Regions from separate parts of the Phytopseudomonas flavescens genome, predicted to be linked through region 2. Evidence: predicted binding sites of a transcription regulator. Region 2 holds the regulator's gene; each other region holds the start of a gene.
What was found. The regulator sigma-54, encoded in region 2, starts transcription at its own class of promoters, with help from an activator protein. The targets are predictions, from matches to a motif close to ANTGGCATNNANNTTGCTNT.

Region 1 (7,854 bases), 1.0 Mb from region 2:
GCAAATTCGAGGTGCTCGGGCCTGACGCCGAAGCGCTGCTCGACCACTGCCTGACCCGCGACGTGCGCAAGCTGGCGGTCGGTCAGGTGGTGTATTCGGCGATGTGCTTCGAGCACGGCGGCATGCTCGACGACGGCACCCTGCTGCGCCTCGGCGCCGATGCGTTTCGCTGGATCGGTGGCGAGGACTACGCCGGCATCTGGCTGCGTGAACAGGCCGCAAAACTGGGCATGAAGGTGTGGATAAAGAGCGCCTCCGAGCAGATCCACAACGTCGCGGTGCAGGGCCCGCTGAGCCGCCAACTGCTCGCGCAGATGATCTGGACGCCCGGCACCCAGCCAGCGCTGGAAGAGCTGGGCTGGTTCCGCTTTCTGGTCGGCCGCCTGGATGACTACAACGGCCCCCCCGTGATGGTGTCGCGCACCGGCTATACCGGCGAGCTGGGCTATGAAATCTGGTGCCATCCGCACGATGCGCTGCAGGTGTGGCAACGCCTGTGGCAGCTCGGTGAACCCCTGGGCCTGGTACCGCTCGGTCTCGAAGCGCTGGACATGCTGCGTATCGAAGCCGGGCTGATCTTCGCCGGTTACGAATTCGACGACCAGACCGATCCGTTCGAGGCCGGCATTGGCTTCTGTGTGCCACTCAGGAGCAAGGCGGCGGATTTCATCGGCCGCGATGCGCTGGCAAGGCGCAGCGCAGCACCCCGCCACAAGCTGGTCGGCCTGCAGCTGGAAGGCAACGAAACCGCGGCCCACGGCGACGGCGTATACAGCGGCCGGGCCCGTGTCGGCGTGATCACCAGTGCCACGCGCTCACCACTGCTGGGCCGCAACATCGCCCTGTGTCGCCTGGATGTTGGCTACTGCGAGCCGGGTACCGCCGTCGAGATAGGCAAGCTCGATGGCCAGCAGAAGCGCATTCGCGCCCAGGTCGGCGCCAGCACCGTCGCCTACGACCCGGACAAGAGCAGGGTACGGGCATAACCGAACCGCTTGTGGAAAGAGAATTGCTTGGTGATGGCCATTCGATCTCACGGAGGTGGCCCATGTGGTTCAGCAATGCATCCCGAAACCTGGCCGATGAACTCAGCCAGTGGCTCAACCGTCTGTTCGACGGCCAGCCCAGCGCGGCTGCCGCACAGCCTCATCTGCAGCGCGACGCTCGGCTGTTCAGCAGCCTGCAGCGGCTGCAGCGCGACTGGGACGAATTGCAGCGCATTCGCCAGCAGGCCGAATGCCAGGCGCCGCCGCCCTGTAGTGCAGAGGAGTACGCCGCACTCCGGGAAGACCTCGCCGAGGCCCGGGCGCAGATCGACGAACTCCTCCACGCCCGTGACGACAGCCAGCGGCGTCTGCACGAGCTGGAAGCCGAGCGCGCCCATTGGGACGAAGAACGCCAGGTCTGGGAACTGACCAAACGCACCCTGACCGAAGGCAGCTGGGCGATGAACGTGGTGGGCGGCGACCCCGACCATCCGCAGAACCTGATTCGCTGGTCAGAGCAGTTCCGCGAGCTGATCGGCTACAGCGCCCAGGAATTTCCCGATGGCTGGGACAGCTATTTCAAGGTGGTCAACGCCGATGACCTGAAACAGGTCATGCAGGCCTTCAATGCCTCGATGGTCGACACCGGCGGTGATGGCTTCTACGCCGTCGAATACCGCATGCGCCACAAGACCCGTGGCGAGGTGTGGTACCGCGAACGCGGCCGCTGCCTGCGCGATGCCCAGGGCCGCCTGCTGTATGTCACCGGCGCCGTACGCGAGATCAGCGACGAGAAGACCGCCGCCACGCTGCACCAGCGCGAACAAGCCAACATCCAGGCCACCTACACGCAGATCGCTCAGGTCGCCGGGGGGATTCGCAGCATTGCCGAGCAGACCAACCTGCTGGCCCTCAACGCCGCCATCGAAGCGGCACGGGCCGGCGATCAGGGTCGCGGCTTCGCCGTGGTCGCCGACGAAGTGCGCAATCTGGCGCGACGCACCCAGGAATCGGTGCAGCAGATTCAAGGCATGCTGCAGAAGGAGCGCTCGGGCGAACCAACTTCAGGCAACAAGCCATGAACATGAACTGAAAAAGTGCAGAAAAAGAGGCTAACGCCCGCGATAAGCCCAGCCATGGCCATTACTGATGGCACACTCATTGCTTTCTCAAAAAGAAATTTTGTTTATCAAAGATAAAGCTTTCGACTCGACCTGCCTGCGCACCACTTATTCCAATAAACCGCTTTCGAGGATTCAGTGATGGAAGAACAGAAGACCCCGCCTACGCTCGAAGAGCTGCAGGCCCTGATCGAAATGACCAACACCCTGAACATGGAGATGTTCTATTGGTGGTGTACCGCGTTGATGATCTGCATTCACGCAGGCTTTCTGTCTTACGAGATCGGCGCTTCGCGCCTGAAGAACGCCCTGGCGGCGGGCGTGAAGAACATCCTCGCGTTCGGCTTCATCGTGCCCAGCGTGTTCCTGCTCGGCTGGGCGGTCTACAACGCCTTCCCCGATGGCCTGGTACCGCGCATGGACGCCCTGATGGCCGGCATGCCGTGGAGCCAATCCATGGGCCCGAACATCCAGGACAACGCCACCGGTATTTTCTGGGGTGCATTCGCGCTGTTCGCCGCCACCACGGGTTCGATTCTTTCCGGGGCGATCATCGAGCGCGCGCGGATGAGCGCATTCATCATCATGACCATCGTGCTCGGCGGCTTTCTCTGGCTGCTGGCGGCGGCCTGGGGCTGGCACCCGGAAGGCTGGCTGACCGTCAAATGGGGCTACCATGACGTCGGCGCAGCGGGCGTGGTGCACATGATCGCCGGCTTCTTCGCCCTTGGCGTGCTGATCAACCTCGGTGCACGCATCGGCCGCTTCAACCCGGACGGCAGCGCCAACGCCATCGTCGGCCACAGCATGCCGATGAGCGTGGTCGGCCTGATGCTGATCATCGTCGGCTTCTTCGGCTTCCTCGGCGGCTGCATCATCTACAACTCGGGCGCTCAGTGGATCAACATCTACGGCCAGCCGACCAACCTCTCCGCCTTCTCCTTCAATACCCTGATGGGTTTCGCCGGCGGCCTGATCGGTGCCTACCTGACCACCCGCGAACCCTACTGGATGATGTCCGGTGGTCTGGTCGGCATCATCTCGGTGGCGCCCGGCCTGGACCTCTACCACCCCGGGCTGGCCTACCTCATCGGCATGGGCGTTTCCGCCCTGGCGCCGCTGGTCAACAACCTGCTGCTCAAGTTCAAGCTGGACGATGCCGTCGGCGCGTTCGCCGTGCACGGCTTCGGCGGTTTCGCCGGTCTGCTGATCAGCGGCATCTTCCTGGCCGGTTACCCGAACGTGAACGGCATGCCGGAGATCAGTTTCTTCGGCCAGCTCGGCGGCGCACTGGTGATGGCCGCGCTGGGCTTCTTCCCCGGCTACGGCATCTCCTACGCCCTCAACAAGGCCGGCATCCTGCGCGTGCCGGCGCATGCCGAGGAACGTGGCCTCGACCTGACCGAAGTGCCGGCCCAGGCCTATCCGGAGTGGAGCAGCATGTACGGGCAGAGCAGTACGGTGGGTGGCAACGCCGCACAGCCGCCACTGACCGCCGCCCCCGCCAAATGACCCCTGGCCGGCCGCAAGGGCGGCCGGCTCATCCCGAGGAGTATCGCCATGAGCATCACCACCTACGAAGGTGCCAGCGCTGTATTCACCTTCGCCGACAAACCCGCCATCCTGATCTTCATCAGCTTTCTGGTCGCCGCCGTCAGCCTCTACGCGCTGATCGCGACCATCATTCACGAGAAACACAGCTACGCACTGCCTGATGAAGAACTCGACAAGCTGAAATAACCCTTCGACCGGCGGCAACCGCCGCCGGTCATCCCTCGCAGCACGCCCTTGCTCTGCCCACTAAGTAGCAGCCCCACACCTTGCGCACCAGGACAATGCACGGCGCGCACCTCAGGTATTCCGCGGCCCTCAGCCAACATGTAACAAATTGTTTTGAGCTCAGTGGGTTAGCTGAAACAGCTCGGCGCGCAACGATTCTGGCAGGCCTATTGCTTTACCAGAGGGGAAGTTAATTGCCCCACAGGAATATATGTCGGTGCTTCTGCGCTGACCTTCCGCGGGGCAGCAGATCCGGTTCGCCACCGACAGCGGCCGGTTCAATCCCCCGTCGGTTGGAGGCAACAGGCAATGGTTCGGTGTTCACAGATAGGCCGCAGTATGTTGGTTTTTCCTCTGGTGCTCGCCAGCGCCGCCGCTCTCGCCGACGAGGCGGCAGCGCCGATCGACAGCGGCGACACGGCGTTCGTGGCGCTCTGCTCGCTGGTGGTACTGCTGATGACCCTCCCGGGCCTGGCGCTGTTCTATGGCGGTATGGCACGAACCAAGAACGTCCTCTCGGTTCTCATGCAGGTGTTCTGCACCGCATCGCTGATGTCGGTGCTGTTCGCGATCTACGGCTACAGCCTGACCTTCACCAACGGCGGCTCGCTGCACGCGGTGATCGGTGGCCTGGACAAGCTGTTCATGGCCGGCATCACCAAGGACTCGGTAGTCGGCACCATCCCGGAGTATCTGTACTTCCTGTTCATGCTGCTGTTCGCGGCCATTACCCCGGCGATCATCGTCGGCGGGTTCGCCGAGCGCATGAAGTTCGCCGCGGTGATGGTGTTCATGGCCGTGTGGCTGACCATCAACTACATCCCCATGGCACACATGGCCTGGGGCGGTGGCTGGGTGTTCGATCTCGGCGTGCAGGACTTCGCTGGCGGCAATGTGGTGCACCTCAACGTCGGTATCGCCGCACTGGTGGGTGCCTGGCTGCTGGGCCGCCGTCGCGGTTTCGGCACGCCGTCGCTGACGCCGCACAACATGACCATGACCCTTACCGGCGGCTCCTTGCTGTGGGTGGGCTGGCTGGGCTTCTGCGGCGGCTGCGCACTGGCCGCCAACGGCTACGCCATGCTGGTGATGGTCAACACCATGCTCGCCAGTTGCGCAGGCGCATTGGGCTGGATGATCGTGGAATGGCGACACCGTGGCCGGCCGAGCCTGTTCGGCGCGCTGTCCGGGGCCATTGCCGGCCTGGTGGCCGTCACCCCGGCCTGCGGCTTCGTAGGGCCGATGGGCGCCATCCTGCTGGGCTTCATCGCAGGCCCGGTGTGCGTCTGGTCGGTAGAAAAGCTCAAGCCGATGATCGGCCTGGACGATGCCTTCGACGTGTTCGGCGTGCATGGCGTCGCGGGCATCCTCGGCGGCCTGCTGACTCCCGTGTTCGCGCTTGCCGCCATTGGCGGCCAGGGCTTCATCGAAGGCCGCGGCCTGCTCGACCAGCTGCTGGTCAACGGCGGTGCCATCCTGTTCAGCATTGTCTTCTCGGCCATCACCAGCCTGATCGCTTACAAGATTGCCGACGCAGTCTGCGGTGGGCTGCGCGTGGACGAGGAAACCGAGGTTGATGGCCTCGATCTCTCCGCCCATGGCGAAGTCGGCTACAAGTACTCGAACTGAGGGTCACAGCGATGAAACTGATCACCGCGATCATCAAGCCCTTCCTGCTCGACGCCGTGCGTGAAGCGCTCACCGACGTTGGCGTCAACGGCGTCACGGCCACCGAAGCCAGGGGCTACGGCCGACAGAAAGGGCACACGGAGGTCTACCGGGGCGCCGAATACGAGGTGCAACTGCTGCCCAAGATCAAGCTGGAAATGGTGGTGTCGGACGACCTCTGTCAACACGCCGTGGACGTCATCCTGAAAACCGCCCGCACCGGCAAGATCGGCGATGGCAAGGTATTCATCCAGAACCTGGAAAGCATCGTACGGATCAGAACCGGCGAACTGGACGACGCCGCCCTCTGAGCCTGCCAGCCGCACCCGGAGCACGCTCTGGGTCGGCTGACGGCCAGCACCTCTTCGACGAACCTGGGTGCTGAACGACACAACCCGATGGCACACGTGCGCAGCCAATTCGCTCAGGGCTGGCGCCTGGGCGAATCGATCGCCCCGGGCTCAGCCCACCGGACTGAACAGCTTCAGGCCGGCCACTCCACAGATGATCAGCACCAGGCAAACGAGTCGCGCCAGCGTAGCGGGTTCGTTGAGGTAGACGATGCCGTAGATCGCCGTGCCGACCGCACCGATACCGACCCACACGGCATAGGCGGTGCCCATTGGCAGGTAGCGGGCCGAGAGCGCCAGCAGGTACATGCTCAGGGCGATGAAGACGATGCAGTAAAGGCTCGGCCAAAGCCGCGTGAAGCCCTGGGTACGAGGAATGGCGGAGGCGTACATCACTTCGCAGATGCCGGCGGCGAGCAGTGTCATCCAGGCCCAGGATGCAGTCATTCGAATTCCCTTCCACTACGCGAAACAGGCCGTGTGAAAAACCGGCCGGTCGAACGCGGAGTTTTTCACACAGCCTGAGGAAAGCCGGCCCCCCAGAGAGAGGCCGGCCGACGGATGCTATCAGTAACCCTGCCCAGGCACCCAGCTGGTGCCAGCCAGCGGCACCCGTGCCATGGCTGCGGACTCCACGGTCAGCGCCACCAGGTCCTCGGGATCGAGGTTGTGCAGGTGCGACTTGCCACAGGCACGGGCCATGGTCTGGGCTTCCAGCACCAGCACACGCAAGTAATTGGCCAGGCGGCGGCCACCTTCGACCGGATCGAGGCGCTTGGACAATTCCGGATCCTGGGTGGTGATACCGGCCGGGTCGCGGCCGTTCTGCCAGTCATCGTAGAAACCGGCGGCTGAACCGATCTTCTTCAGCTCCTCGTCCAGGCGTGGGTGGTTGTCGCCCAACGCGATCAGCGCTGCCGTCCCGATGGCCACGGCATCGGCGCCCAGTGCCATGGCCTTGGCCACGTCGGCACCGTTGCGGATGCCGCCAGAGACGATCAGTTGAACCTTGCGGTGCATGCCCATTTCCTGCAGCGCCTGCACGGCTTGCGGAATGGCCGGCAGAATCGGGATACCGACGTGCTCGATGAACACTTCCTGAGTCGCTGCGGTGCCCCCCTGCATGCCGTCGAGGACGATCACGTCAGCACCGGCCTTCACCGCCAGCTTGACGTCGTAGTAAGGGCGGCTGGCACCGATCTTCACGTAGATGGGTTTTTCCCAGTCGGTGATTTCACGCAACTCGGCGATCTTGATCGCCAGGTCGTCCGGCCCCGTCCAGTCGGGGTGGCGACAGGCGCTGCGCTGGTCCACGCCAATCGGCAGGGTACGCATGCCCGCCACGCGCTCGGTGACCTTCATGCCGAGCAACATGCCGCCGCCGCCGGGCTTGGCACCCTGGCCGAGGACGATCTCGATGGCGTCGGCCTTGCGCAGGTCGTCGGGGTTCATGCCGTAGCGCGACGGCAGGTACTGATAGACCAGATGCTGGGACTGGCCGCGCTCTTCCGGCGTCATGCCGCCGTCGCCGGTGGTGGTGCTGGTACCGGCGATACTGGCGCCACGGCCCAGGGCTTCCTTGGCATTGGCCGACAGCGCGCCGAAGCTCATGCCGGCGATGGTTACCGGAATCTTCAGGTGCAGCGGCTTCTTGGCGAAACGGTTGCCGAGAATGACGTCGGTGCCGCACTTCTCGCGGTAACCCTCCAGCGGGTAGCGCGACACGCTGGCGCCGAGCAGCAGCAGGTCGTCGAAGTGCGGCAGCTTGCGCTTGGTACCACCACCGCGAATGTCGTAGATACCGGTTTCGGCGGCGCGCTGGATTTCCTGGATGGTCAGACGATCGAAGGTGGCCGACTCGCGCAGCACGGGGGGTTGTTTATCGCTCATGATGAGGCTCCTGATCAGTACGCGCTGGCGTTATCGACTTTGAAGTTGTACAGCTGGCGA
Region 2 (7,854 bases):
TAGCTCGGCGCTTGAAAATGAAACGGGACCGGCCCGTCTGGCGTGCCCTGCATGAATTGGCGCACCCGTGGATTCTCGGAGTCGCGCAACTCGGCAGGCGTTCCCTGCCCCAGCACCTGACTGTCACCGACCACATAGATGTAGTCGGCGATGCTCGCGGTTTCCGCCAGATCGTGGGAGACCACGATGCTGGTGATACCCAGGGCATCGTTGAGCAGACGGATCAGGCGCACCAGCACGCCCATGGCGATCGGGTCCTGGCCGACGAACGGCTCGTCGTACATCAGAATCTGCGGATCCAGGGCAATCGCCCGGGCCAGCGCGACGCGCCGCTTCATACCGCCGGACAGCTCATCGGGCATCAATTCGATGGCACCACGCAAGCCGACTGCCTGCAGTTTCATCAGGACAATGTCACGAATCATTTCTTCGGGGAGCTGGGTATGCACCCGCAACGGGAACGCCACGTTCTCGAACACGTCGAGGTCGGTGAACAACGCGCCACTCTGAAACAGCACGCCCATCTGCTTGCGCATGTCGAACAGCTCGCTGCGCGACAGGTCGGGCAGATTCAGGCCGTTGACGTGTATCTGACCCGCGCTCGGGCGCAGCTCGGCGGCTATCAGCCGCAACAAGGTGGTCTTGCCGCACCCGGAGGGGCCCATGATCCCGGTGACCTTGCCCCGCGGTATGCATATGTCGACGTTCTTGAAGATGTGCCGCTCGCCGCGTTGAAAACTGACGTTTTTCAACTCGACCGCGTACTGATTTTCGGCGCTCATCGGAACTCCATTGCGTACTGCCTTCCTAATCAGACGCCCAGCATCGGAATAAGGGCACGGCGATCGGCCATGCGGGCCAAAAATGGCAGCGGACTATAGCATTCGCGCCAATGGCCGCCAAAGCCGAGCAAGACCGACGTTCAGGCTTGTGACAGCTTTGCCACTTTTGCGCAGCGCCATGAATGATGAGTCCTGTAGTCTTTCCCGCTATAATCCCTGTCTTTTTCGTACAGCAGCCCAAGCAGAGCATGAACCAGACCCGCGACCTGATTGATTCCGCACAGCGCACCATCCGCCTCGAGATCGAGGCGGTGCAAGAGCTGCTGCCTCGTATCGACGCCGATTTCGTCAAGGCATGCGAGCTGATTCTCGCCAGCAAGGGCCGCGTGGTCGTGGTCGGCATGGGCAAATCAGGGCATATCGGCAACAAGATCGCCGCCACCCTGGCCAGCACCGGTACCACCGCATTTTTCGTGCACCCTGCCGAAGCCAGCCACGGCGACATGGGCATGATCACCCGTGACGACGTCGTGCTCGCGCTGTCCAACTCGGGCTCCACGGCCGAAATCGTCACACTGCTGCCGCTGATCAAGCGCCTCGGCATTACCCTGATCAGCATGACCGGCAACCCGGAGTCGCCGCTGTCCAAGGCTGCCGAAGTCAACCTCGACACCCGCGTAGCCAAGGAAGCCTGCCCACTCAACCTGGCGCCGACCTCTTCCACCACCGCCTCGCTGGTACTTGGCGACGCCCTGGCCATCGCGCTGCTAGAGGCCCGCGGCTTCACCGCCGAAGACTTCGCCTTCTCCCATCCGGGCGGTGCCCTGGGTCGCCGCCTGCTGCTCAAGGTCGAGAACGTCATGCACGCGGGCGAGAGCCTGCCGCAGGTCAAACGCGGCACCAGCCTGCGTGATGCATTGCTGGAAATGACCCAGAAAGGCCTGGGCATGACCGCGGTCCTTGAAAACGACGGTCGTCTGGCCGGAATCTTCACCGACGGTGACCTGCGCCGCGCCCTGGACAAAGGCATCGATGTACGTGATGCGCGCATCGACGATGTCATGACCCCGCACGGCAAGACCGCTCGGGCCGATATGCTCGCTGCCGAGGCCCTGAAGATAATGGAAGACAACAAGATCAGCGCGCTGGTGGTGATCGACACCAGTGGTTACCCGGTAGGCGCCTTCAACCTTGGTGACCTGTTGCGCGCGGGGGTCATGTGATGAACGACCTTCTGCAGCGCGCTCGCGCCATCAAACTGGCGATCTTCGACGTCGACGGCGTGCTTACCGACGGCAAGCTGTACTTTCTGGTCGACGGCAGCGAGTTCAAGACCTTCAATACCCTGGACGGCCAGGGCATCAAGATGCTGATCAATTCCGGCGTGCGCACCGCAATCATCAGCGGTCGCAAGACCCCGGTGGTCGAGCGCCGCGCTCAGAACCTGGGCATCCAGCACTTGTATCAGGGCCGTGAAGACAAACTCGACGTGCTCGACGAGCTGCTCGCCGAACTGGGCCTGAGCTACGAACAGGTGGCCTACCTGGGCGATGACCTGCCGGACCTGCCGGTGATTCGCCGTGTCGGCCTGGGCATGGCGGTAGCCAGCGCCAACGGCTTCGTGCGCGAGCACGCCCACGGCGTCACCGAAGCGCGTGGCGGCGAAGGTGCGGCCCGCGAATTCTGCGAACTGATCATGCGCGGCCAGGGCACTCTCGAAGCCGCCCAGTCCGCCTACCTTTAGGGCCTGCCGATGCTGCGCAAATTCATCACTCCCGTCCTGCTGACCTTCGGTGCACTGCTGCTGGTGGCCGCCGGGTACTGGAACATCAATCCAGACAGTTTCTCCAGCGCGCCACAGCAGAGCGGGCCGGACAATCCGATCGACTTCTACGCCGTGAATGCCCGCAGCGTGCAATACCTGCCCGACGGCAAGGTGCAGAGCGACATGACCAGCGACCGCCTGGAGCACGTGCAGAGCACCGACGTCACCCTGCTGACCGAGCCGCGCATGAATCTGTTCCGCGGCACCGAACTTCCCTGGAAGGTGCGCAGCGCCCGTGGCGAGGTAGGCCCGGATGGCGAAGAGGTCGAATTGATCGATCAGGTGCGCGTGGAGCGCACGGACGAAAAAGGCCGCCCCACTATACTCACCACCAGCCGCCTGACCGTATTCCCACAGAAGGAATATGCGCAGACCCAGCAAGCCGTTAGAATCGACGCGGCCAACGGGGTGACCACGGCACAAGGAATGAAAGCGTACTTGAATGACGGCAGGATGCTCCTGCAGTCCAACGTAAGAGGCCAGCATGAGGTTCGTTAAAACCCTCCCCCTACTTCTCAGCCTCGGCGCCACGCTCGGAAGCGCAAGCGCCTGGGCTCTGCCGAGCGACCGCGATCAACCGATCCGCGTGCAGGCCGACAGTGCTGAGCTGGACGACAAGCAAGGCGTGGCGGTGTACCGCGGCGATGTCGTCATCACTCAGGGCACCCTGAAAATCACTGGCGACACCGTCACCATCACCCAGAATGCACAGGGCGATATCGACGTGTTCACCTCGGTGGGCAAACCGGCCTACTACGAGCAGAAGCCGTCTGCCGACAAGCAGATCGTCAAGGCCTACGGCCTGACCATCCAATACTTCGCGGCCAATGAACGCATCGTGCTGATCGACCAGGCCAAGGTGGTTCAGGAAGGCAACACCTTCGAAGGCGAGAAGATCGTCTATGACACCCAGCGTCAGATCGTCAATGCCGGTCGCGCCACGGGCACCAACGTGTCGACCCCGCGCCCGCGCATCGACATGGTGATTCAGCCGCAGAAGAAACCCGCCGCCGAGCAGGGCCAATAACGATGGCAACACTGAAAGCCCAGCATCTGGCAAAAAGCTACAAGGGTCGCCAGGTCGTTCGCGACGTCAGCCTGAGCATCGAAAGCGGGCAGATCGTCGGCCTGCTCGGCCCCAACGGCGCCGGCAAAACCACCTGCTTCTACATGATCGTCGGCCTGGTTCAGGCCGATCAGGGCCGCGTGCTGATCGACGATCTCGACGTCAGCCACCAACCCATGCATGGCCGTGCTCGCGCCGGTATCGGCTACCTGCCTCAGGAAGCCTCGATCTTTCGCAAGCTGAGCGTCTCCGACAACATCATGGCGATCCTGGAAACGCGCAAGGACCTCAACCGTGCGCAGCGTCTGCAGGAGCTGGAAAGCCTGCTGCAGGAATTCCACATCACGCACATCCGCGACAACCTGGGCATGAGCCTCTCGGGTGGCGAACGCCGCCGCGTCGAAATCGCCCGCGCCCTCGCCACCTCGCCGAAATTCATCCTTCTCGATGAGCCCTTCGCCGGCGTCGACCCGATCTCGGTCGGTGACATCAAGCAAATCATTCACCACCTCAAGGCCAAAGGCATTGGCGTGCTGATCACCGACCACAACGTGCGCGAAACCCTGGATATCTGCGAAACCGCCTACATCGTCAGCGATGGTCAACTGATCGCCGAAGGCGATTCCGCTGCGATCCTGGCCAACCAGGTGGTCAAGGAAGTCTATCTGGGCCACGAATTCCGCCTGTAACGAATTTCCCGCCGATGAACGCCCAGCGCCCGCTACCCACGACAGGGTCGTAATGAAATGGTAACGGGCTCTAGGCAAAGCACTCGGATTCAGGCATATAATTTGCTTCCTAGTGGCGCTTTGGCGCCCTGTCGTGGATCGCGCACAGACGCCAGATAAGGTCTGCAATGAAACCATCGCTAGTCCTGAAAATGGGCCAGCAGCTGACGATGACACCGCAGCTGCAACAAGCCATTCGCCTGCTCCAACTGTCCACGCTGGATCTGCAACAGGAGATCCAGGAGGCACTGGAGTCGAACCCGATGCTCGAGCGTCAGGAAGAAGGCGACGACTTCGACAATTCGGACCCCATGGCCGACGGCGCGGAAAGCGCACCCACGGCGGCCGCTCAGGAAGAGAAATTTCAGGAACCAACTTTCCAGGAAAACACCCAGACCGTCGACAATCTGGAAGAAGGCGAATGGGGCGAGCGAATCCCCAGCGAACTGCCGGTCGACACGGCCTGGGAAGACGTCTATCAGACCAGCGCCAGCAGCCTGCCAAGCAATGATGACGACGAGTGGGACTTCACCACTCGCACCTCTGCCGGCGAGAGCCTGCAGAGTCACATGCTCTGGCAACTCAACCTGGCACCTATGTCCGACAAGGACCGCCTCATCGCAGTGACGCTGATCGACTGCATCAATGGTCAGGGCTACCTCGAGGAAACCCTCGAAGAAATCACCGACGCCTTCGACCCCGAACTCGATGTCGAGCTCGATGAAGTCGAAGCCGTGCTGCACCGCATCCAGCAGTTCGAGCCTTCCGGCATCGCCGCCCGCGACCTGCGCGAGTGCCTGCTTCTGCAACTGCGCCAACTGCCGGCCAATACCCCCTGGCTGAGCGAGGCCCAGCGCCTCACCAGTGACTACCTCGACCTGCTCGGCAGCCGCGACTACAGCCAGCTGATGCGCCGCATGAAGCTCAAGGAAGACGAGCTGCGCCCGGTCATCGAGCTGATTCAGAGCCTCAACCCGCGCCCCGGTTCGCAGATCGAATCGAGCGAGCCCGAGTACGTGGTGCCTGACGTGATCGTGCGCAAGCACAACGATCGCTGGCTGGTGGAACTCAACCAGGAGGCCATGCCTCGCCTGCGCGTCAACGCGCAGTACGCAGGCTTCGTGAAGCGCGCCGACTCCAGCGCCGACAACACCTTCATGCGCAATCAGTTGCAGGAAGCACGCTGGTTCATCAAGAGCCTGCAGAGCCGCAACGAAACCCTGATGAAGGTCGCGACGCAGATCGTCGAACACCAGCGCGGCTTCCTCGACTACGGCGACGAAGCCATGAAGCCGTTGGTACTGCACGACATCGCCGAAGCGGTGGGCATGCACGAATCGACCATCTCACGCGTCACCACCCAGAAGTACATGCATACACCGCGTGGCATTTACGAGCTGAAATACTTCTTCTCCAGCCACGTCAGCACCTCCGAAGGCGGCGAATGTTCGTCCACCGCGATCCGCGCGATCATCAAGAAACTGGTCGCCGCGGAAAATGCGAAAAAGCCATTGAGCGATAGCAAGATCGCTGGTTTACTGGAAGCACAGGGCATTCAAGTGGCGCGCCGCACAGTCGCCAAGTACCGTGAATCGCTCGGTATAGCGCCTTCGAGCGAACGCAAACGACTGATGTGAGCGGCCTTGTAGTAGAGCCCCAGTGTTCCTGCGGCAGGTGTATAGCCTGCCACTCACACACGGCAACAAGGAGAAGCGGTATGCAAGTCAACATCAGTGGGCACCAGCTGGATGTGACAGACGCACTACGCAGCTACATCGAGGAAAAGCTCGGACGTCTCGAGCGGCACTTCGACAAGATCACCAATGTGCAGGTCATCCTGGAGGTCGAGAAGCTCAAGCAGAAAGTCGAAGCCACCTTGCACATCGCCGGAGGCGAAGTGGTGGCCAATGCCGAGCATGAAGACATGTACGCCGCCATCGATCTACTGACCGACAAACTTGACCGCCAACTCATCAAGCACAAGGAAAAACAGCTCGACCGCCAGCAGGGCGCAATGGCCCGCTGACCTCGTCCTTCTCCTATGATCCGACTTGAAAATATCCTGACCCCCGGCCGTTCCCTCGTGAACGTGCCGGGCGGCAGTAAAAAGCGTGTACTCGAACAGATAGCTGCCGTGATCGCGCGCGACCTGCCCGATCTCGATGGCCAGACCATCTATGAAAGCCTGATCGCCCGGGAGAAACTCGGCTCGACCGGTTTCGGCAATGGCATCGCCATTCCTCATTGCCGCTTGCCCGGGTGCAGCTCACCGATCAGTGCGCTGCTGAAACTCGACGCCGCGGTGGATTTCGACGCAATCGATGGCGCCCCTGTCGATTTGCTGTTCGTGCTGCTGGTTCCCGAAGCAGCGACCGATGAGCACCTGGAACTGCTGCGCCAGATCGCCAGCATGTTCGACCGCGAGGACGTTCGCGAGCGACTGCGCCAGGCTCAGGACAGTCAATCGCTGTACCAGACCGTAGTGAACGTGCAGAACGGCCAATAGCCCTACACAGGATGAGCCCATGCGCCTGATCATCGTCAGCGGCCGTTCCGGCTCGGGCAAGAGCACCGCTCTCGACGTGCTCGAGGACAACGGCTTCTATTGCATCGACAATCTGCCTGCCGGCCTGCTTCCCGAGCTGGCCGAACGGGCGTTGCTGCACACCGAGCTGTTGCACCCGCAAGTCGCGGTGTCGATAGACGCACGCAACCTGCCCAGCCAGCTCAAGCGTTTCTCCGAACTGCTCGACGAAGTGCGCGGCCGCAATATCCGCTGCGATGTCCTGTACCTGGATGCCAGCGAAGAAACGCTGCTCAAGCGCTTTTCGGAGACGCGCAGGCGTCATCCGCTGACCAACGACCAGCGCTCGCTGGCCGAGGCCATGGTCGACGAGACCAAGCTGCTGAGCCCGATCATCGACCGTGCCGACCTCAAGATCGACACCACTCACCTGAATCTCTACCAACTGCGCGACACCCTCAAGCTGCGCCTGCTCAACCAGCCGGAGCCGGGCACCGCCTACCTGATCGAGTCCTTCGGTTTCAAACGGGGGATGCCAGTGGATGCGGATCTGGTGTTCGACGTGCGCTGCCTGCCCAACCCCTACTGGAAGCCCGAGCTGCGTGACTTCACGGGCCTCGAACAGCCGGTGGAGGAATACCTCGCAGCCCAGGAGGACGTCCAGGACATGTACCAGGACATCTTCGCCTACCTGCACAAATGGCTGCCGCGCTTCGCTGCCAGCAATCGCTCCTACGTCACCGTTGCGATTGGCTGCACCGGTGGCCATCATCGTTCGGTGTATCTCGCCAACCGCCTGGGCCACGCCCTCAAACCGCTGCTGAAGAACGTTCAGATCCGCCACCGCGACCTCAGTTAAGGAATTGCCGCGATGCCCGCCCGTGAAATCACCATCATCAACAAACTCGGCCTGCATGCGCGTGCCGCCG
Region 3 (7,854 bases), 560 kb from region 2:
AAGAAGCTGCGTTCGCAGATGCAACTGGAGCTGGTGGAGATCATCGAGCGCGTCGGCGTGACCTGCGTGATGGTGACCCACGACCAGGAAGAGGCCATGACCATGGCCCAGCGCATCGCCATCATGCACCTGGGCTGGATCGCGCAGATCGGCAGCCCGATCGACATCTACGAGACGCCGGCCAGTCGCCTGGTCTGCGAGTTCATCGGCAATGTCAACCTGTTCGAAGGTGAGATCGTTCACGATGACACCGACCATGCGGTGATCAACTGTCCGCAGTTGGACAAGCCGATCTACATCGGCCATGGCATCAGCACCCGCGCCCAGGAGACCCAGGTCACCTATGCGATGCGCCCGGAAAAGCTGCTGATGGCCACGCAACTGCCCAGCGACCACGAGCACCCGGATTACAACTGGAGCCACGGCAGCGTTCACGACATCGCCTACCTGGGCGGTCACTCGGTGTACTACGTCAAGCTCACCTCCGGGCAGATCGTGCAGTGCTTCATCGCCAACGCCGAGCGTCGCGGCAAACGACCGACCTGGGATGACCCGGTGGTGGTGTTCTGGGAAGACGACAGCGGCGTGGTGCTGCAGTCATGAAAATGAGCAGCCTGACCAAGCGTATGCCTACCGGCCGACACCTGGTGATCGGCGTTCCGTTCATCTGGCTGTTTCTGTTCTTCCTGCTGCCATTCATCATCGTGCTGAAGATCAGCTTCGCCGAAGCCGATGTGGCGATTCCGCCTTATACGGAAATCTACACCTGGGTGGACAACACCCTGCAGGTGGTGCTCAACCTGGGTAACTACATCTTCCTCAGCGAAGATGAGCTGTACGTGGCTGCCTACCTGGGCTCGCTGAAGATCGCCTTTTTCAGCACCCTGGCCTGCCTGCTGATCGGTTACCCGATGGCCTACGCCATTGCCCGTGCGAAAAAGGAGACCCAGATGGTTCTCCTGCTGCTGGTGATGATGCCGACCTGGACCGCGATCCTGATCCGCGTCTATGCGTGGATGGGCATCCTCAGCAACAACGGCCTGCTCAATGGCTTCTTGCAGAGCATCGGGCTGATCGACACGCCGCTGCAGATCCTCAACACCAACACCGCGGTGTATATCGGCATCGTCTATTCGTACCTGCCGTTCATGATCCTGCCGCTGTTCGCCAACCTGGTGAAGCACGATCAAAGCCTGCTGGAGGCTGCCTCGGATCTCGGCTCGAGCAACTTCAACAGCTTCTGGAAGATCACCGTGCCGTTGTCGAAGAACGGCATCATCGCCGGCTGCATGCTGGTGTTCATTCCGGTGGTGGGCGAGTTCGTCATTCCCGAGCTGCTTGGCGGCCCGGAAACGCTGATGATCGGCAAGGTGTTGTGGCAGGAGTTCTTCAACAACCGCGACTGGCCGGTAGCTTCCGCCCTGGCGGTGGTGATGCTGGCGCTGCTGTTGATTCCGATCATTCTGTTCAACAAGAACCAGGCCAAGGAAATGGAGGGCAAGGCATGAAGAACTTCCGCTTCTCCACGCTCATGCTCTGGGTCGGTTTCGCGTTCATCTATCTGCCGATGTTCATCCTGGTCATCTACTCGTTCAACGCCTCGCGGCTGGTGACGGTGTGGGGTGGCTGGTCGACCAAGTGGTATGTCAGCCTCCTCGATGACCGCCAGTTGATGGGCGCGGTATGGCGCTCCCTGGAAATCGCCTGCTACACGGCGATCGCCGCAGTGGCGCTGGGCACCATGGCGGCCTTCGTGCTGACCCGGGTGCACCGCTTCAAGGGACGCACGCTGTTTGGCGGCCTGGTCACCGCGCCGCTGGTCATGCCCGAGGTGATCACCGGTCTGTCGTTGCTGCTGCTGTTCGTGGCCATGGCACAACTGGTCGGCTGGCCGGCGGAACGCGGCATGATGACCATCTGGATCGCCCACACCACCTTCTGCTCGGCCTACGTGGCCGTGGTGGTCTCGGCGCGTCTGCGTGAGCTGGACCTGTCCATCGAAGAGGCCGCCATGGATCTTGGTGCGCGACCCTGGAAAGTGTTCTTCCTGATCACCATCCCGATGATCGCGCCTTCGCTGGTGGCCGGTGGCATGATGTCCTTTGCCCTGTCCCTGGATGATCTGGTGCTGGCCAGCTTCGTGTCCGGCCCTGGTGCCACCACACTGCCAATGGAGGTGTTCTCCAAGGTACGTCTGGGGGTTACCCCGGCGATCAACGCCGTGGCCAGCCTGATCCTGCTGGCGGTGTCCCTGGCGACCTTCCTGGTGTGGTTCTTCGCCCACCGCGCGGAAGAGCGTCGCCGTCGGGCGATTCAGCAGATCATGGAAGAAAGTCAGGCGGCGATTCATGCACGCCCAGAGGCCAAACCCGCTCACTAAGCCCGTTTGCTCGACAGACAATGCCCGCCACTGCGTCAGCAGGGCGGGCATTGTGCTTTCTGGCGGGCGTTGCGTTGCCGATGCTGTAAGAGCCGGTCTGCTGGCGAGACTCTTATCCAGAGCATCGCCGGCAAGCCGGCTCCTACTCGTCATGGTTGTCATCAGCGCGCCAGCTGGAGTCGCTCGCCGATACGAATAACAGGCCATAACGAAAACGCCCGGGCATTGGCCCGGGCGTTTTATCTTGCGTGGTACGTCAGCGGGTCAGATGCAGGAAGTGCATGTGGCGCTCATACTGGTCGAGGATATCGCCGATCACTTCTTCGCGGTTCCAGCCCATCACGTCGTAATCCTGACCGCCTTCGTCCAGGTGGACTTCGGCGCGGAAATACTTGCGCTCTTCGTTGGTGTCGTCGCGGGTGTCGCGCATCACGAAGCTTGGCTGGATCAGCGCGCGTGGGCGCACCTGATACTGGAAGTCAGCCTCGCTGCCGTGACTGACCGACAGCGTCACGCGGCCATCTTCACCGCTCTCCACGGTCGCTTCGCGGCCTTGTTTGCGCAGCTCCTCTGCAACCTGCTCGCAGGCGGGCAGGACGGTCTCGCTGATGAAGCGATTCACATGAGAACGACGTGGCAGCATGACCATGCTGCGCAGACGACGCTGCCAGCCGCCCGGGCTCGTGCTGCTGCGCGAGCTGAGGGAAACCTGATCGCGCAAGCTGCGCTTGGCCGCATCCAGCTGCAGCGCGCGCAGCAGGCCCCACATCGACGCCATCAGCGCGATCACGAAGGGCAGGGCACTGGCGATGGTCGCGGTCTGCAAGGCCTTGAGGCCGTCGGCGAGCAGCAGCGAAGCCGCCACCACCGCCATCAGCGCTGCCCAGAAGATGCGCTGCCACACCGGCGTCTGGTCTTGCCCGCCCGAGGCGAGCATATCCACCACCATGGCGCCGGAATCCGCCGAGGTGACGAAGAACACCACGATCATCAACACCGCGATCTGCGACAGGATCATCGACATCGGGAAGTGTTCGAGGAAGGCGAACAGTGCCAGAGAGCTGTCCTTGTTCACGGCCTCGGCGAGATCGGTGACGCCATCGACGAGAATCATGTGGATGGCGGTATCACCAAATACGGTCATCCACAGCAGGGTGAAGCCGGCCGGCACCACCAGCACGCCGCTGATGAACTGGCGGATGGTGCGACCGCGGGAAATCCGCGCGATGAACAGCCCCACGAACGGCGACCACGACAGCCACCAGCCCCAGTAGAACAGCGTCCAACCACCGATCCAGTCGGTCGGCTCATAGGCGTAGAGGTTGAAGGTCTTGCTGACGATCTCCGACAGATAGCCGCCGGTGTTCTGCACGAAGGTCTGCATGATGAACACGGTCGGGCCCAGGATCAGCACGACCAGCAGCAGGCCCACGGCGAGAATCATGTTCAGCTCGGAAAGGCGGCGAATGCCCTTGTCCAGGCCGCTGACCACGGAAATGGTCGCCAGCGCCATGGTGAAGACCAGCAGGCCGATCTGTACCGCGGTGGTGGTCGGCAGGCCGTACAGGTGGTTCAGGCCGGTGTTGATCTGCAGCACGCCGTAGCCCAGGGAGGTCGCCACACCGAGTACCGTGCCGATTACCGCGAAGATGTCCACGGCATGGCCGATGGGGCCGTAGATACGGTCGCCGATCAGTGGGTAGAGCGCCGAGCGCAGGGTCAGCGGCAGGTTATGTCGATAGGCGAAGTAGGCCAGGATCAGCGCGACGATGGCGTAGATCGCCCAGGCATGCAGACCCCAGTGGAAGAAGGTCAGCTTCATCGCTTCCTTCGCCGCCGTGACGGTCTGCGGGTCGCCTACCGGCGGCGCGATGAAGTGCATCACCGGCTCGGCCACGCCGAAGAACATCAGGCCGATACCCATGCCGGCGCAGAACAGCATGGAGAACCAGGTGCTGTTGTTGTATTCCGGTTCGCTGTGATCGGGGCCCAGCTTGATGTCGCCATAGCGACTCACCGCGAGGAACACCACGAAGATCAGGATCAGGGCCACGGCCAGGATATAGACCCAGCTGGCATTCTCGATGATCCAGGCCTGGGTGGCACCGAACACGCTCTGGGCGTTGTCCTTGAACACGGTGCTGTAGATCACCAGGCAGGCGATCAGAAAGGTCGAGCCGAAGAAAACCGGCGGGTTGAGGGTGGAGCGGGAAGACAGAGGTGCCTCCATTGAGCTAGCTCTCCTTGGTCGGAGTCAGTCCATGACGTATGCGCACACCCGTTGGAGCTTGGCCGGGTGGCGAGCGGATGGAGAAGCGACTCGGTTTATCGGACGGCCGCCAAAGGCGGAAGACCCGCCATTGTACATTACCGATAGTCGGGTTCTTGAAAGTGCCAGCTATCGATAGGTCCGCGTGCCGTTTCGTTCAGCTTATTTCCCTGCTCCTCAGAGGTTGGTTCGGTACTGCAGGGCTTCGGCCAGATGCTGGCGGTTGATCCCCTCCTGCGCCTGCAGATCCGCCAGGGTGCGCGCCACCTTGAGCACTCGGTGCGCAGAGCGCAGTGACAAGGTGAGGCGTTCGCAAGCGTGCTCCAGCCACTGCCGGTCGACGTCGGCCAGTGGGCAGTGTTCGCGCAGCCCCGGCAGGTCCAGGAAGGCGTTGGCGATGCCCTGGCGGCGCAGCTGGATGTCTCGCGCCGCGGCGACACGGGCTGCGGCTGTGGCGCTGGTTTCACCGCTTTCCCGGGTGGGGCCCAGCGCGGTGCTCTCGCGGGCGACGGTGATGTGCAGGTCGATACGGTCGAGCAGCGGGCCGGATAGCTTGCCGCGATAGCGCTGGATCTGCTCGGCGCTGCAGCGGCAGCGACCGCTGGGATCGCCGAGAAAGCCACAGGGGCAGGGGTTCATGGCGGCAACGAGCTGGAACCTGGCGGGGAAACTGACTTTGTCCCTTGCCCGGGCGATGACGATATGACCGCTTTCGAGGGGTTCCCTCAGCACTTCGAGGACGCGCCGATCGAACTCGGGAAGCTCGTCGAGGAACAGCACGCCGTAATGGGCAAGGGTTATCTCGCCGGGCTGTGGCCGGCTGCCACCGCCCACCAGTGCGGGGCCCGAAGCGCTGTGATGGGGATGTCTGAACGGTCTTTGTGGCCAGCTTTGCAGCGGCGTGTGGCTGGCGACGGAGCGAATCGCGGCAACCTGCAGGGCTTCCTCCTCGGTCAGGGGGGGCAACAGGCCGGGAAGGCGGCTGGCCAGCAGCGTCTTGCCAGTGCCCGGCGGGCCACTGAGCAGGAGATTGTGGCCGCCAGCGGCGGCAACCAGCAGCGCTCGCTTGGCGGCGACCTGGCCCTGCACCTCGGCCAGGTCGGGGTAGGGCAGGGCCTGGCGCAGCAGGCCCTGCGCCTGATACGGCGCCAGCGGCGTGTGGCCGTTCAGGTGAGCGACCAGTTCCAGGAGATGATCGACTGCCAGTACCGTCAGCCCGGACGCCAGGCTGGCCTCTTCGGCATTCTCTCTGGGCACCACAAGGGTGCGCCCCGCTTCCCGAGCCGCCAGGGCGGCAGGCAGGACCCCTCGCACGGCGCGTACCGTACCGGACAGCGCCAGTTCACCAAGGCATTCGAGAGGAGCCAGCGCGTCTGGCGGCAACTGACCGCTGGCGGCCAGGATGCCCAGGGCGATGGCCAGGTCGAAGCGGCCGCCGTCCTTGGGGAGATCGGCTGGTGCCAGGTTCAGGGTAATGCGCCTGGGAGGGAAATCCAGTGCGCAATTGAGGATGGCGCTGCGCACGCGATCCTTGCTTTCCTTGACCGCCGTTTCTGGCAAGCCAACCAGCGCCAGGGACGGCAAACCGTTGGCCAGATGGGCCTCTACGGTGACGGCAGGGGCGTCTACGCCGATCTGGGCGCGGCTGTGGACTATGGCCAATGACATCGATCACTCCTTGATCGTCTGCCGGCCGAGCAGGTTACTCGACCGCTGTTTGCTGCTGCGCGGGGGCGCTGCGCGACTCCATTTCCAGAACCTTGGCTTCCAGGGCCTCGAGGCGTGCACGGGTGCGGGCCAGCACGACCATCTGGCTGTCGAATTCTTCGCGGCTGACCAGATCGAGCTTGCTGAAGGTGCTTTGCAGCAGTGCCTTGAGCTGGCTTTCGATTTCACTGCGTGGCAGGGGAGTGTCGCCACTGAGCAGGCGGCTGGCCTGCGTGCTGAGGGCGTCGAGCAAAGCTTTGGGTGGCAGCATGGGAACCTTCCGAAAACGATTGAACGCAGTGTAACACGGCGATTTTTGTGACCGAGTCGACGCTATCGCACCAATATCGAGCATTGCAGGGTGCGCTTTGGCGCTGTTCTGGTGCGCCGGCACGTCGAGATATTTTCCTGCGAGCCCCTGCGCGCTCGTAACGTCCTGAAATGAGGCGGTTTGCTGGTATTGGCAAGCTTTCTGCTTAGTCGCTCATGACCCATGCACCGATGCGGTTCGGTTGTATCGTGCGGGCGGGGAATGTTTCGCCGGGAGCAGTCGGTGGTATCGGATCAGCCCTGTCTTGGCAACCGATGCATACAAAAGCCAGACACTGAGCTTAGACTTGCGACGGGGTAAGAATTCCTGGGGCAAGTCCACCTTACACGGGAGAGAGTTTCATGAAACTAGTCACTGCCATCATCAAGCCGTTCAAGCTGGACGACGTCCGCGAGTCGCTGTCGGAAATCGGGGTGCAAGGCATCACCGTGACCGAAGTGAAAGGCTTCGGTCGTCAGAAGGGTCATACCGAGCTGTACCGCGGTGCCGAATACGTCGTCGATTTCCTGCCAAAGGTGAAGATCGACGTGGCCATCGCCGACGATCAGTTGGACCGTGTCATCGAAGCAATCACCAAGGCTGCCAACACCGGCAAGATCGGTGACGGCAAGATTTTCGTCGTAAACCTGGAACAGGCGATCCGCATCCGTACCGGCGAAACCGATACCGACGCGATCTAAGCTCCGCCCCCCACCCCCCCAAATCGTCCCAGGAGTTAAATCATGACTCTGCGAAAAGTCGCAGGGCTCGGAGCCCTTTCGTCCCTGTTTTTCCCCGGCATGGCCATGGCGCAGGAAGCGACGCTGAATTCCGGTGATACAGCCTGGATGCTGACCGCTACCGCCCTTGTCCTGTTCATGACCATTCCCGGCCTGGCGCTGTTCTATGCAGGCATGGTGCGTTCCAAGAACGTTCTGTCGGTCATGATGCAGTGCTTCGCCATCACCGCTTTGATGAGCATCCTGTGGTTCGCCTACGGCTACAGCCTGGCGTTCGACACCACCGGGATGGAAGCCGGCGTGACCAACTTCAGCTCCTTCGTGGGCGGTTTGGGCAACATGTTCCTCGGCAATCTGACCAAGGAGTCGCTGACTGCCGCGTTCCCGGAAAGCGTGTTCATCACCTTCCAGATGACCTTCGCCATCATCACCCCTGCACTGATCGTCG

Region 1: a site for sigma-54 is predicted at 2,135-2,154, ahead of FHR27_RS21210 (ammonium transporter). Genes of this name have one in related genera too.
Region 3: a site for sigma-54 is predicted at 6,816-6,835, ahead of glnK (P-II family nitrogen regulator). Genes of this name have one in related genera too.

Annotation. Positions count from the first base shown of each region.
Region 1 is NZ_JACBYV010000001.1:4,738,407-4,746,260, reverse strand. Features, by position in the region: gene FHR27_RS21220 (DUF1989 domain-containing protein) at 1-986, shown strand, start outside; gene FHR27_RS27105 (methyl-accepting chemotaxis protein) at 1,049-2,068, shown strand; gene FHR27_RS21210 (ammonium transporter) at 2,249-3,619, shown strand; gene FHR27_RS21205 (hypothetical protein) at 3,668-3,847, shown strand; gene FHR27_RS21200 (ammonium transporter) at 4,196-5,515, shown strand; gene FHR27_RS21195 (P-II family nitrogen regulator) at 5,527-5,865, shown strand; gene FHR27_RS21190 (DMT family transporter) at 6,016-6,351, opposite strand; gene FHR27_RS21185 (FMN-binding glutamate synthase family protein) at 6,472-7,794, opposite strand; gene FHR27_RS21180 (protein glxC) at 7,809-7,854, opposite strand, start outside.
Region 2 is NZ_JACBYV010000001.1:5,752,566-5,760,419, reverse strand. Features, by position in the region: gene FHR27_RS25675 (ATP-binding cassette domain-containing protein) at 1-782, opposite strand, end outside; gene FHR27_RS25670 (KpsF/GutQ family sugar-phosphate isomerase) at 1,031-2,005, shown strand; gene FHR27_RS25665 (KdsC family phosphatase) at 2,005-2,526, shown strand; gene lptC (LPS export ABC transporter periplasmic protein LptC) at 2,536-3,105, shown strand; gene lptA (lipopolysaccharide transport periplasmic protein LptA) at 3,092-3,634, shown strand; gene lptB (LPS export ABC transporter ATP-binding protein) at 3,637-4,362, shown strand; gene FHR27_RS25645 (RNA polymerase factor sigma-54) at 4,530-6,038, shown strand; gene hpf (ribosome hibernation-promoting factor, HPF/YfiA family) at 6,119-6,427, shown strand; gene ptsN (PTS IIA-like nitrogen regulatory protein PtsN) at 6,443-6,907, shown strand; gene rapZ (RNase adapter RapZ) at 6,927-7,784, shown strand; gene FHR27_RS25625 (HPr family phosphocarrier protein) at 7,797-7,854, shown strand, end outside.
Region 3 is NZ_JACBYV010000001.1:5,192,121-5,199,974, forward strand. Features, by position in the region: gene potA (polyamine ABC transporter ATP-binding protein) at 1-603, shown strand, start outside; gene FHR27_RS23185 (ABC transporter permease subunit) at 600-1,508, shown strand; gene FHR27_RS23190 (ABC transporter permease subunit) at 1,505-2,380, shown strand; gene FHR27_RS23195 (BCCT family transporter) at 2,637-4,610, opposite strand; gene FHR27_RS23200 (YifB family Mg chelatase-like AAA ATPase) at 4,827-6,317, opposite strand; gene FHR27_RS23205 (accessory factor UbiK family protein) at 6,352-6,627, opposite strand; gene glnK (P-II family nitrogen regulator) at 7,029-7,367, shown strand; gene FHR27_RS23215 (ammonium transporter) at 7,410-7,854, shown strand, end outside.